Regions from separate parts of the Bacillus sp. 1NLA3E genome, predicted to be linked through region 1. Evidence: riboswitches for the same ligand, from Rfam matches in the RefSeq annotation. Region 1 holds a riboswitch; each other region holds the start of a gene.
The links. Region 1 has a riboswitch for glycine ahead of gcvT (glycine cleavage system aminomethyltransferase GcvT). Riboswitches for the same ligand answer to the same signal wherever they lie in the genome.
Positions count from the first base shown of each region.

Region 2: it holds a riboswitch for glycine, as region 1 does, so the genes downstream of both, B1NLA3E_RS12800 (ACT domain-containing protein) here and gcvT (glycine cleavage system aminomethyltransferase GcvT) in region 1, are expected to answer to the same signal.
Region 3: it holds a riboswitch for glycine, as region 1 does, so the genes downstream of both, B1NLA3E_RS07780 (amino acid permease) here and gcvT (glycine cleavage system aminomethyltransferase GcvT) in region 1, are expected to answer to the same signal.

Region 1 is NC_021171.1:3,395,597-3,398,881, reverse strand. It holds gene B1NLA3E_RS16255 (DEAD/DEAH box helicase) at 1-1,000, opposite strand, end outside; glycine riboswitch at 1,182-1,270, shown strand; gene gcvT (glycine cleavage system aminomethyltransferase GcvT) at 1,634-2,740, shown strand; gene gcvPA (aminomethyl-transferring glycine dehydrogenase subunit GcvPA) at 2,765-3,285, shown strand, end outside.
Region 2 is NC_021171.1:2,698,869-2,702,153, forward strand. It holds gene B1NLA3E_RS12795 (PFL family protein) at 26-1,387, opposite strand; gene B1NLA3E_RS12800 (ACT domain-containing protein) at 1,402-1,677, opposite strand; glycine riboswitch at 1,959-2,037, opposite strand; gene B1NLA3E_RS12805 (DEAD/DEAH box helicase) at 2,157-3,285, opposite strand, start outside.
Region 3 is NC_021171.1:1,607,668-1,610,952, forward strand. It holds gene B1NLA3E_RS07775 (lysophospholipid acyltransferase family protein) at 278-853, opposite strand; glycine riboswitch at 1,126-1,205, shown strand; gene B1NLA3E_RS07780 (amino acid permease) at 1,390-2,754, shown strand; gene B1NLA3E_RS07785 (M48 family metallopeptidase) at 2,896-3,285, shown strand, end outside.

The DNA of each region.
Region 1 (3,285 bases):
GTTTTTTAAGCATATTTTTTAAGGTAAAGTATACCGCTTCTCTACTGCTACAGGCTTCTCGCTGCAGGGTCATAAGTGAAAACTGGCTTGAAGTCATCCAATCGCCATCGGAACGGAGGCCAGAAATTGAATCATAAAGGTCGCGTTCCTCGTTTGTAAATTCAATTGGAATAGTTTCGACTAGTCGTTTTGTCCACTCTATTCCCGTGTCAGCTCGGCGATTCCGAATCATCACTTTATTGACAAGCTCCTTTAAGTGCTCATCATCATTAATCGATCTTGCGTCACGTTTGTATTTTTCAAAAAAGGCCGATTCATTCCCTAAATGGCCAGGTTTAAGTAAGGATACAAGATTAAAAATTTCCTCAATCCGGTTTTGGATGGGAGTGGCTGTAAGGAGTAAGCAAAATTTCTTTTTTAAGCTTTGAACAAACTCATAGTTTTTTGTTTTATTGTTTTTGAGCTTATGAGCTTCGTCGATAATAATTAAATCATAGTTTTGTTCGAAAATTATCTCACGGTGGGGGCTGCGTTTTGCCGTATCGATAGACGAAACGACTACATCATATTGTTCCCAAACATAGCTTTTTCGTTGGGATATAGCAGGAATAAAAAACTTTGTATTCAATTCCGACACCCACTGGGTAACGAGTGAAGCCGGGACAAGGATCAATACTTTTTTTACAAGACCGCGAATCATATATTCTTTTAAAATTAAACCGGCCTCAATTGTCTTACCAAGTCCTACCTCATCGGCTAAAATGGCTTTACCATTCATATTCTCGACTACTTGTTTAGCGACCTCGAGCTGGTGAGGCAACGGGGTTAAATGAGGAAGATGTTTAGGTGCTTGAAGTCCTTCGAATTCTGGAATGACGGTGTGCTGTTCCACATCCACGGCTAATTTGAATAGTTCCCAGTTTCCCCATGGGCCGTCATTGATCATTCTTTGCAAAAATTCATCCTGCCATGAAGAATCAAAATTGATTTGCACGGACATATATTACAGCTCCTTTTAATTAAATAAATATATTGCTCGACCAGGCTTAGCAATGGTAGGATGAAAATAGTTGATAATATTTTGAAATTTGCCACATTAGTAAGTTTTAAAATAATGTCATCTTATATTCCGTATCATTTGGGTATTATCGTACCCATTCTTTAAAAAAATATTGATGCGAATGATAACAAGGGGAGAGACTACTTTAAGTAGCGCCGAAGGAGCAAGCAGATTAGTGAATCTCTCAGGCAAAAGAACTCTTGTTTGACGCACCTCTGGAGAGCGCTCCTTTTAATGGAGCCACCAAAGGGGAAAGCCGGTAACGGTAAACTCTCAGGTACTAGGACAGAGACCACTCGTTAGATAAACGGGAGGTTTCTGTCCTTTTTTTATTTTGGCTGTGTTAAAGCTCAATGTTGATTTTTTGCACAATGTTGATTGGAGCGGATATAGCGGAGACTCCTGCGGGAGCAGCGGGACAGGTGAGACCACACAGGCGCTTAAGCGCCGAGGAGGCTCACCGCCCGCCCCGCGGAAAGGGAGCGCCTGGAGGGAAATCAACATTCTAGTAACAGAGCCTTTATTTTTAGGAAAAGGGCAAAACACCGCTAACTATTGTTGAGGGGGAAAACAATGTCACAGTTGAAACGAACACCTTTATTTGATGTTTACAAACAATATGGCGCGAAAACGATTGATTTTGGAGGGTGGGAACTTCCAGTCCAATTTTCTGGGATTAAGGAGGAACATGAGGCAGTTAGAACAAAAGCAGGTATATTTGATGTTTCCCATATGGGGGAAATTGATGTAACTGGTCCTGACAGTCTTGCTTATCTCCAAAAAATGATGACGAATGATGTTTCACAATTAAATATTGGATCCGCACAGTACACCGCGATGTGTTATGAAAATGGTGGAACTGTAGACGATTTACTTATTTATAAATTGGCGAAGGATCATTTCCTTCTAGTTGTAAATGCCTCAAATATTGAAAAAGACTTCCAATGGTTAACCAAACACCTTAATGGAGATGTCCGCCTTGTTAATTTTTCAGAAAAAACGGCGCAATTGGCTTTACAAGGTCCAGCGGCAGAACGAGTATTGCAAAAACTTGCGAAAGGGACGAACTTAAGTGAGATTGGCTTTTTCCAATTTCAAACCGATGTAATGTTGAATGAAGCTCAGGCTTTGGTGTCAAGGACGGGGTATACCGGAGAAGATGGGTTTGAAATCTATTGTGATACCGAAGATGTTGCGACCATATGGAACGATATTTTAGCAGTGGGTAGCGCTGATGGAGTGATCCCATGTGGATTAGGTGCTCGAGATACACTTCGGTTTGAGGCCATGCTTGCCCTGTACGGACAGGAACTCTCCTCTGATATAACCCCAATCGAGGCTGGAATTGGCTTTGCGGTTAAGGTAAATAAAGAAGCTGATTTTATTGGGAAATCAGTATTAAAGGCGCAGAGAGAGAATGGAGCTTCTAGAAAGCTAGTTGGATTGGAAATGATTGATCGGGGGATTCCGAGACACGGATATCCAGTTTTCAAGGATGGGAGGAAAATCGGTGAAGTGACTACAGGTACACAATCCCCAACTTTAAAAAGAAATATTGGTTTAGCTTTATTACAAGTTGAATATACGCCATTAGGTACTGTGGTCGAAGTAGAAATTCGTGGCAAACAATTGAAGGCCCAAATCGTCAAAATGCCTTTTTATAAAAAAAAGGTTAAGTAAATTTTTATTTGGGAGGAATGATGAATGAAGCATCGCTATTTACCCATGACAGAAAATGATAAGACTGAAATGCTAGCAGCAATAGGCGTTAATTCCGTCGGTGAGTTGTTCAGCGATATTCCAGAACAAGTTAGGTTTAAAGGCGAGTACCAGATCAAGGAAGCAAAATCAGAGCCAGCATTATTGAAGGAACTTACCATATTAGCTGGGAAAAATGCAGATTTAAAATCACACACATCGTTCCTTGGAGCCGGAGTCTACGATCATTACATTCCAACGATTGTTGACCATGTTATATCACGCTCAGAATTTTACACAGCCTATACCCCGTATCAGCCGGAAATTTCGCAAGGCGAGCTTCAAGCTATATTCGAATTTCAAACAATGATTTGTGAGTTAACTGGAATGGATGTGGCTAACTCTTCAATGTATGATGGGGGAACTGCATTGGCAGAGGCCGCAAGCCTGTGTGCTGGTCAAACACGACGGAAAAAAGTACTAGTTTCAAGTACAGTCCATCCAGAAGCCAAAGAAGTATTAAAGAC
Region 2 (3,285 bases), 700 kb from region 1:
TTCACCTCGAATGCTTTTTTGTGTATTAATTAATTAATGCCTGCAATGGAGCCGGTATTCGACCGCCTCGACGGATAAATTTTTCTGAGCTGAATGGATTGACACCCATTACTGGTGCACGGCCTAGTAACCCACCGAATTCTACTAAATCCCCTTCTATTTTACCCGGGACAGGGATAACCCGAACTGCGGTTGTCTTTTTGTTAATCATCCCAATTGCTGCTTCATCGGCAATGATCGCTGATAAGGTAGATGGAGTTACATCTCCTGTAATGGCTATCATATCGAGACCGACCGAGCAGACGCATGTCATCGCTTCTAATTTGGAAAGTGTTAATGATTTATCGAGAATACCACGAATCATTCCGTTATCTTCACTAACGGGGATGAACGCGCCACTTAGGCCACCGACGTATGAACTAGCCATAGCCCCACCCTTTTTCACGGCGTCATTCATAAGGGCGAGTGCGGCAATTGTTCCATGTGTACCCACACGCTCGAGACCGATTTCTTCAAGAATTTCAGCAACACTGTCGTTTATCGCATTAGTTGGTGCAAGCGACAAATCCATAATTCCAAATGGAACACCAAGTCGCTCCGCTACCACTCGACCAATTAATTCACCAGCACGAGTAATTTTAAAAGCTGTTTTCTTGATGACTTCTGATACTTCGCCAAGGTCCGCCTCAGGATGACGTTTAAGTGCATTCAAGACAACGCCTGGACCGCTTACGCCAACATTAAGAACAACTTCCCCTTCACCTGATCCGTGAAAAGCACCAGCCATAAATGGGTTGTCCTCCACAGGATTACAAAACACCACAAGCTTTGCGCAGGCTAGACCATTTTGGTCTTTTGTACGTTCGGCCGCTTCTTTAATAATCACACCAAGTTTACTAACTGCATCCATATTAATACCTGTTCTTGTTGTAGCAACTGAAACAGACGCACATACTCGCTCGGTTACACTTAATGCCTCTGGTAATGCATCGAGCAAGGTTTGGTCCCCTTTTGCAATTCCTTTATGTACGAGAGCAGAATATCCTCCGATAAAATCAATTCCTAGTATTACGGCTGCTCGATCTAGCGTTTTTGCTAATATGATTGCTTGGTCTTTAGTTGCATTACCAAGAATTTCGGCAATGGGAGTGATCGAAATGCGTTTATTGATGATTGGAATCCCGAACTCTTTTTCAACTTCTTCGGCTACTTCTTTTAACCGACTAGCATAGTTCACTATTTTATCGTAGACTCGGTCATTCATTTTTTCAAAATCAGAGTCAGCACAATCATGAAGATTAATCCCCATTGTTACGGTCCGAATGTCCAAGTTTTCCATTTGGACCATGCGGATCGTTTCCATCATTTCTTGAATAGCAATATTCATTTGTTAATCCCCCTTTAAATCCGGTGCATGGCTTGGAAAATTTCTTCAAGCTGTATATTTATTTTAAGGCTAAGTTCCTCACTAACTTCATCAAAATGTTTTTGTAAAACATCTAAATTTTCAGTTCCAGATACATCTACAATCATCATCATTGTAAAAAAGTCCTGTAGTATCGTCTGGCTAATATCAAGAATGTTGATGCTATTCTCTGACAGGATGTTGGTCACCTTGGCGATAATGCCCACTTGATCTTTTCCAACTACACTTACAACTGCACGTCTTTTGTTCATGATTTTCACCTCATTAGTATTTTTAAAAAAATAGCTCTGTTAAACTAGGCTGTTGATTTCCGCTCCAGTCACTTCGCTTTCCGCGGGGCGGGCGGTGAGCCTCCTCGGCGCTTAAGCGCCTGTGGGGTCTCACCTGTCCCGCTGCTCCCGCAGGAGTCTTCGTGCCTTCCACTACAATCAACTTTGTGCAAAAAATCAACATTGAGCTTTAACACAATAAAAAAAAGATTGGATTTCTCCAATCTTGGTAGGTAGTAGAATAACATACAAAAATATGTATTAGTTACTCTTCTGTCCTTTTGCCTGAGATTGTGAATCCTTCGGCGCCACGCAATTGGCGGTCTCTCCAGAAGCTGCTCCTGTAATAGTGTTACCCATAACATTCATCGCTTTCGATATATTTAAATAATAAAGTGATACTATCAATTATTTATGGACACGTCAATAGAGGATTTAGAATTTATTACAAAATTTAATATTTATCTATTATTAGGTCCTTGAGACTTAAAATCATTCCGCTTTTTTGAAGGGCGAGAAATCTGAGACTTTACCTCATTTCGGCCTCTTGATGGACTGGAACCAGCAGACTTGACCTCGTTCCGACTCCTCTGTGGACGGGAATCAGCAGACTTGACCTCGTTCCGGCTCCTCTGTGGACGGGAATCAGCAGACTTGACTTCGTTCCGGCTTCTCTGTGGACGGGAATCAGCAGACTTGGCTTCGTTCCGGCTCCTCTGTGGACGGGCACCTTCATTTCGATTTCTTGCTGGACGCGCGCCTTCGGACCTAACTTCATTTCGGTCTCTTGGTTGGCGTGGAACCTCGGACTTTTTACCTTTAACTTCTGTTCTGCTTCGTGAATCTTTTAACAAATTACCTCTTCGATCTCTTGTGATGTTAGGATCCTCAAACTTATTACTACGCTTATCTCCTTGTCTTCGGGGACCTTCAGTACGTCCTGATCTTCCCTTTCGATTGCCCCGTCTCTCCATTTGGCTTGAGGAAGAGCGATTCGGACGATCCACAGTTTCATCATCTGTCTTTTCCATATTACCAAGATTTTGTTTTTCAATTGATAAATTGAGTTCTTTTTCGATCAAATCAAGAAGCGGGCGATCCTTAGAAGCATATAATGTGATTGCCATGCCGGTCATACCTGCTCTACCTGTTCTACCAATTCGGTGAATATAGCTTTCTGAATCAAGAGGAATATCATAGTTGTATACATGGGTAACCCCTTCAACATCAAGCCCTCTAGCAGCAACATCTGTAGCAATCAGCAATTGCACCTCAGCATCTCTAAATCGTTTCATAACCTGTTCTCTTTTAGCTTGTGACAGATCTCCATGTAACTCATCGCATTTATACCCATGTGATCTAAGTGCTTCATAAAGCTTGCTTACTCTTCGTTTCGTTCGGCAAAAAATAACAGCTAAGAATGGTCGATGTGCTTCAATTAGTCCGATCAGCGTTGCTTGTTTGGCTCTGTCCACAGTATGAATCGCCAATTGATTAACCGTTTGAGCGGGTCCCTGTGTTTTTTCTACTTGGATATATTTTGGTTCCCGCATATGTTTGCGAGCAAGGGTCCTAATTTCAGGAGGCATT
Region 3 (3,285 bases), 1.8 Mb from region 1:
CTCAATGTTGATTTTTTGCACAATGTTGATTGGAGCGGAAGGTGCGAAGACTCCTGCGGGAGCAGCGGGACAGGTGAGACCCCGCAGGCGCTTTAGCGCCGAGGAGGCTCACCGCCCGCCCCGCGGAAAGCGAAGCACCTGGAGCGGAAATCAACAGGCCCGTTAGCATAGACAATCTTATATTAAAAAACGGGATTGATTTGATGAATAAAGGTGTTAAGGAATAAATTGTATAGTGCATAAGTAGTAATCAAAATTTTGAAAAAGAACTCACCAGTTAGGAAAGTTCTCTGTTGGGGTTAAGTTTTTTTATTTCTTCAGCAATTTGATTGGCGACGGCTTCATGTCCCAATCCTTCTTCAAAAGTAATCGGTTTTCCAAAAATAACCCCCGCCGGTTTAAACCAACCACTCCTTGTACCATAAATATAGGTAGGTACAACGGGCGCTTTGCTTTTGGCAACGATAAAACCAATCCCTTTTTTTGCCTCCTGCATTTCTCCTTCTTTAGAACGAGATCCTTCGATAAAAATAGAAAATAAACCATTTTCTTTTAATATTCTTAATGTGTATTTTAGTGATTTAATGTCAGCTTGTCCTCTTTTTATTGGAAAACATCCTAATTCAGTAATAACCCAAGAGAAAAACTTGTTTTTTAAAAAAAGTTCCTCTTTTCCCATGATATACATTTTTCGTGGGGTGTATACGCCCACTAAGGGTGCATCAAAATTACTAGAATGATTCATTGCTAAAATAGCTGAACCTTCAGGTATATTTTCTATTCCTTTAATGTTAATTCTAAATCGTATGTTTAAGAGAATTCTAACAACCGTAATGGCAATTTTATAAAACAACCTAATCAAACCTTTCCTTATTTAAGCATGATAAAAGTATATTATGAGAATTCATATTAGTAAATATGTGTATTGCTTCATTTGTTCAAAATGAAATATTAATCAGCCTTGAAACAGCACATGGTAGGAATTTTTATAATAGAGCTAGGGACAAAAATAAATTTTTTCTAAAATGGTCTTGACGAAATGTATTAATACTGATAACATTTTAAATTATCTTACAATAATTAAATAATAAGAAAGCTATGATTGCTATGGATCAAACTATAGCAGGAGCAGCTTCTGGAGAGATCGCAATTATTTGCGACGCCGAAGGGTTCACAATCTCAGGCAAAAGGACAGAAGAGTACCGAATACTATTTGTTATTCTCTCGTAGAATAGTAACCGATATTATTTGTTATTCTTAACCTTGTTGAGATTGGAGATTTCCAATCTCTTTTTTTATTGTGTTTTTTACTTGGTTCATTTTTTCATCTGCAAGAAAAAGAATAATCGTTATATTTTTTACTATCAAATTAGATATGGGGGAATTAGGGTGGCACAGAAAGAGTTAAAGAGAGATCTGAAAAATCGGCACGTCCAATTAATCGCCATTGGCGGAACGATTGGAACAGGATTATTTTTAGGATCAGGGAAAGCAATCCAATTAGCTGGTCCATCTATCATCCTAGCCTATTTAATCGTTGGAATCGCCTGCTTTTTTGTCATGAGGGCTTTGGGAGAACTACTTTTATCAAATGCTGGTTATCATTCATTTACGGATTTTGCTGTGGATTATATTGGACCATGGGCAGGTTATGTAACTGGTTGGACATATTGGTTTTGTTGGATTATGACTGCTATGGCTGATATTATCGCCGTTGGTGTTTATGTACAATATTGGTTTGATATCCCTCAATGGGTACCGGCTTTAGCGGTTTTAGTTATTTTATTGGGGCTGAATTTGCTGACAGTAAAACTTTTTGGTGAGTTAGAGTTTTGGTTTGCCATCATTAAAGTGGTAACGATTCTTGCACTGATTGCAATTGGGGTTGTATTGCTAGTGATGGGTTTCAAAACAGATGCTGGAACGGTTTCTGTAAAGAATCTATGGGAATTTGGCGGTCTTTTTCCAAATGGAGTATCCGGCTTCTTACTATCGTTTCAAATGGTTGTTTTTGCTTTTGTCGGTGTTGAATTAGTCGGGATATCAGCGGCCGAAACGGCAAATCCCAAAAAAAATATTCCATCTGCAATTAATAAAATTCCGTTGAGGATCCTGTTTTTCTATGTGGGCGCACTCGTGATTCTTTTATGCATAAATCCGTGGACGCAATTGAATGCGGCTAATAGTCCTTTTGTAAAGACATTTAGTTTAGTGGGAATTCCAATTGCTGCCGGAATCATTAATTTTGTGGTCTTAACATCAGCAGCTTCTGCCTGTAATAGTGGTTTGTTTTCAACAAGCCGAATTTTATATAATTTAAGCCGTAATGAACAGGGGCCAGCAAAATTTGCTAAATTAAATAAAAACCATGTTCCTAGTAGCGCTTTGTTTACATCAACGCTTGTTCTTTCCGGTGGAGCTCTCTTGAGTAAGCTAGTTCCGGAACAAGCTTTTGGGATTGTGACGACTATTAGTGCGATTTGCTTTATATGGGTATGGAGTATTATTTTAATTTCTCATATCCGTTATACGAAATCTCGCCCAGATTTACGGGAAAAATCGATTTTTAAAGCACCGCTCACACCATTTATTAATTATGCTGTGCTCACATTTTTTGCTTTTCTGCTAATTGTTATGTTATTTGCCGAAGCAACCCGTACCGCCTTATTAATGACACCGCTATGGTTCGTACTATTATTTACCTTGTATTCTTTCAGAAAGAAAAAGGAAAAAGCGATAAGGTTAACTGCTTAAACGGTCTCATATTTAACCGCTGAGTAATGTTTTTAAAACCTCCTACTATTAAATTAAAGTAGGGGGTTTTTTTATGAATTCTCCAATGATAAAATTGCACTTTAATAGGAAGCAAAAATAACGGGAACTTCAGGTGATAAAATGATCCATACCTATTTGGGTGAGACAATCAGTTTTGATATAGTTTATAAAAAGCGGACAAGCATGGGGATTTATATAGATTTTTATGGAAATGTTGAAGTTCAGGTTCCTAAAGGAACAGCAGAAGAACAAGTGATTAAACTATTAGAGGGAAAATGGGAAATCATTCAGCAGAAAATAAAGGAAATGAAGGATAGAGCTACTGGGAGCACGGAGAAGTTCTATAATGAGGGTGAATCCTTTCTTTATTTAGGGAACACTGTTTCCATCCTAATTTCCCAGGATATAAACATCAAGAAAGACAAAGTTGTGTTGGAGGGTGATAAGCTGCACGTGTATGTGAAGGATCATGAAGATGAGAAAATAAAACAGGCTTTAAAACGTTTTTAT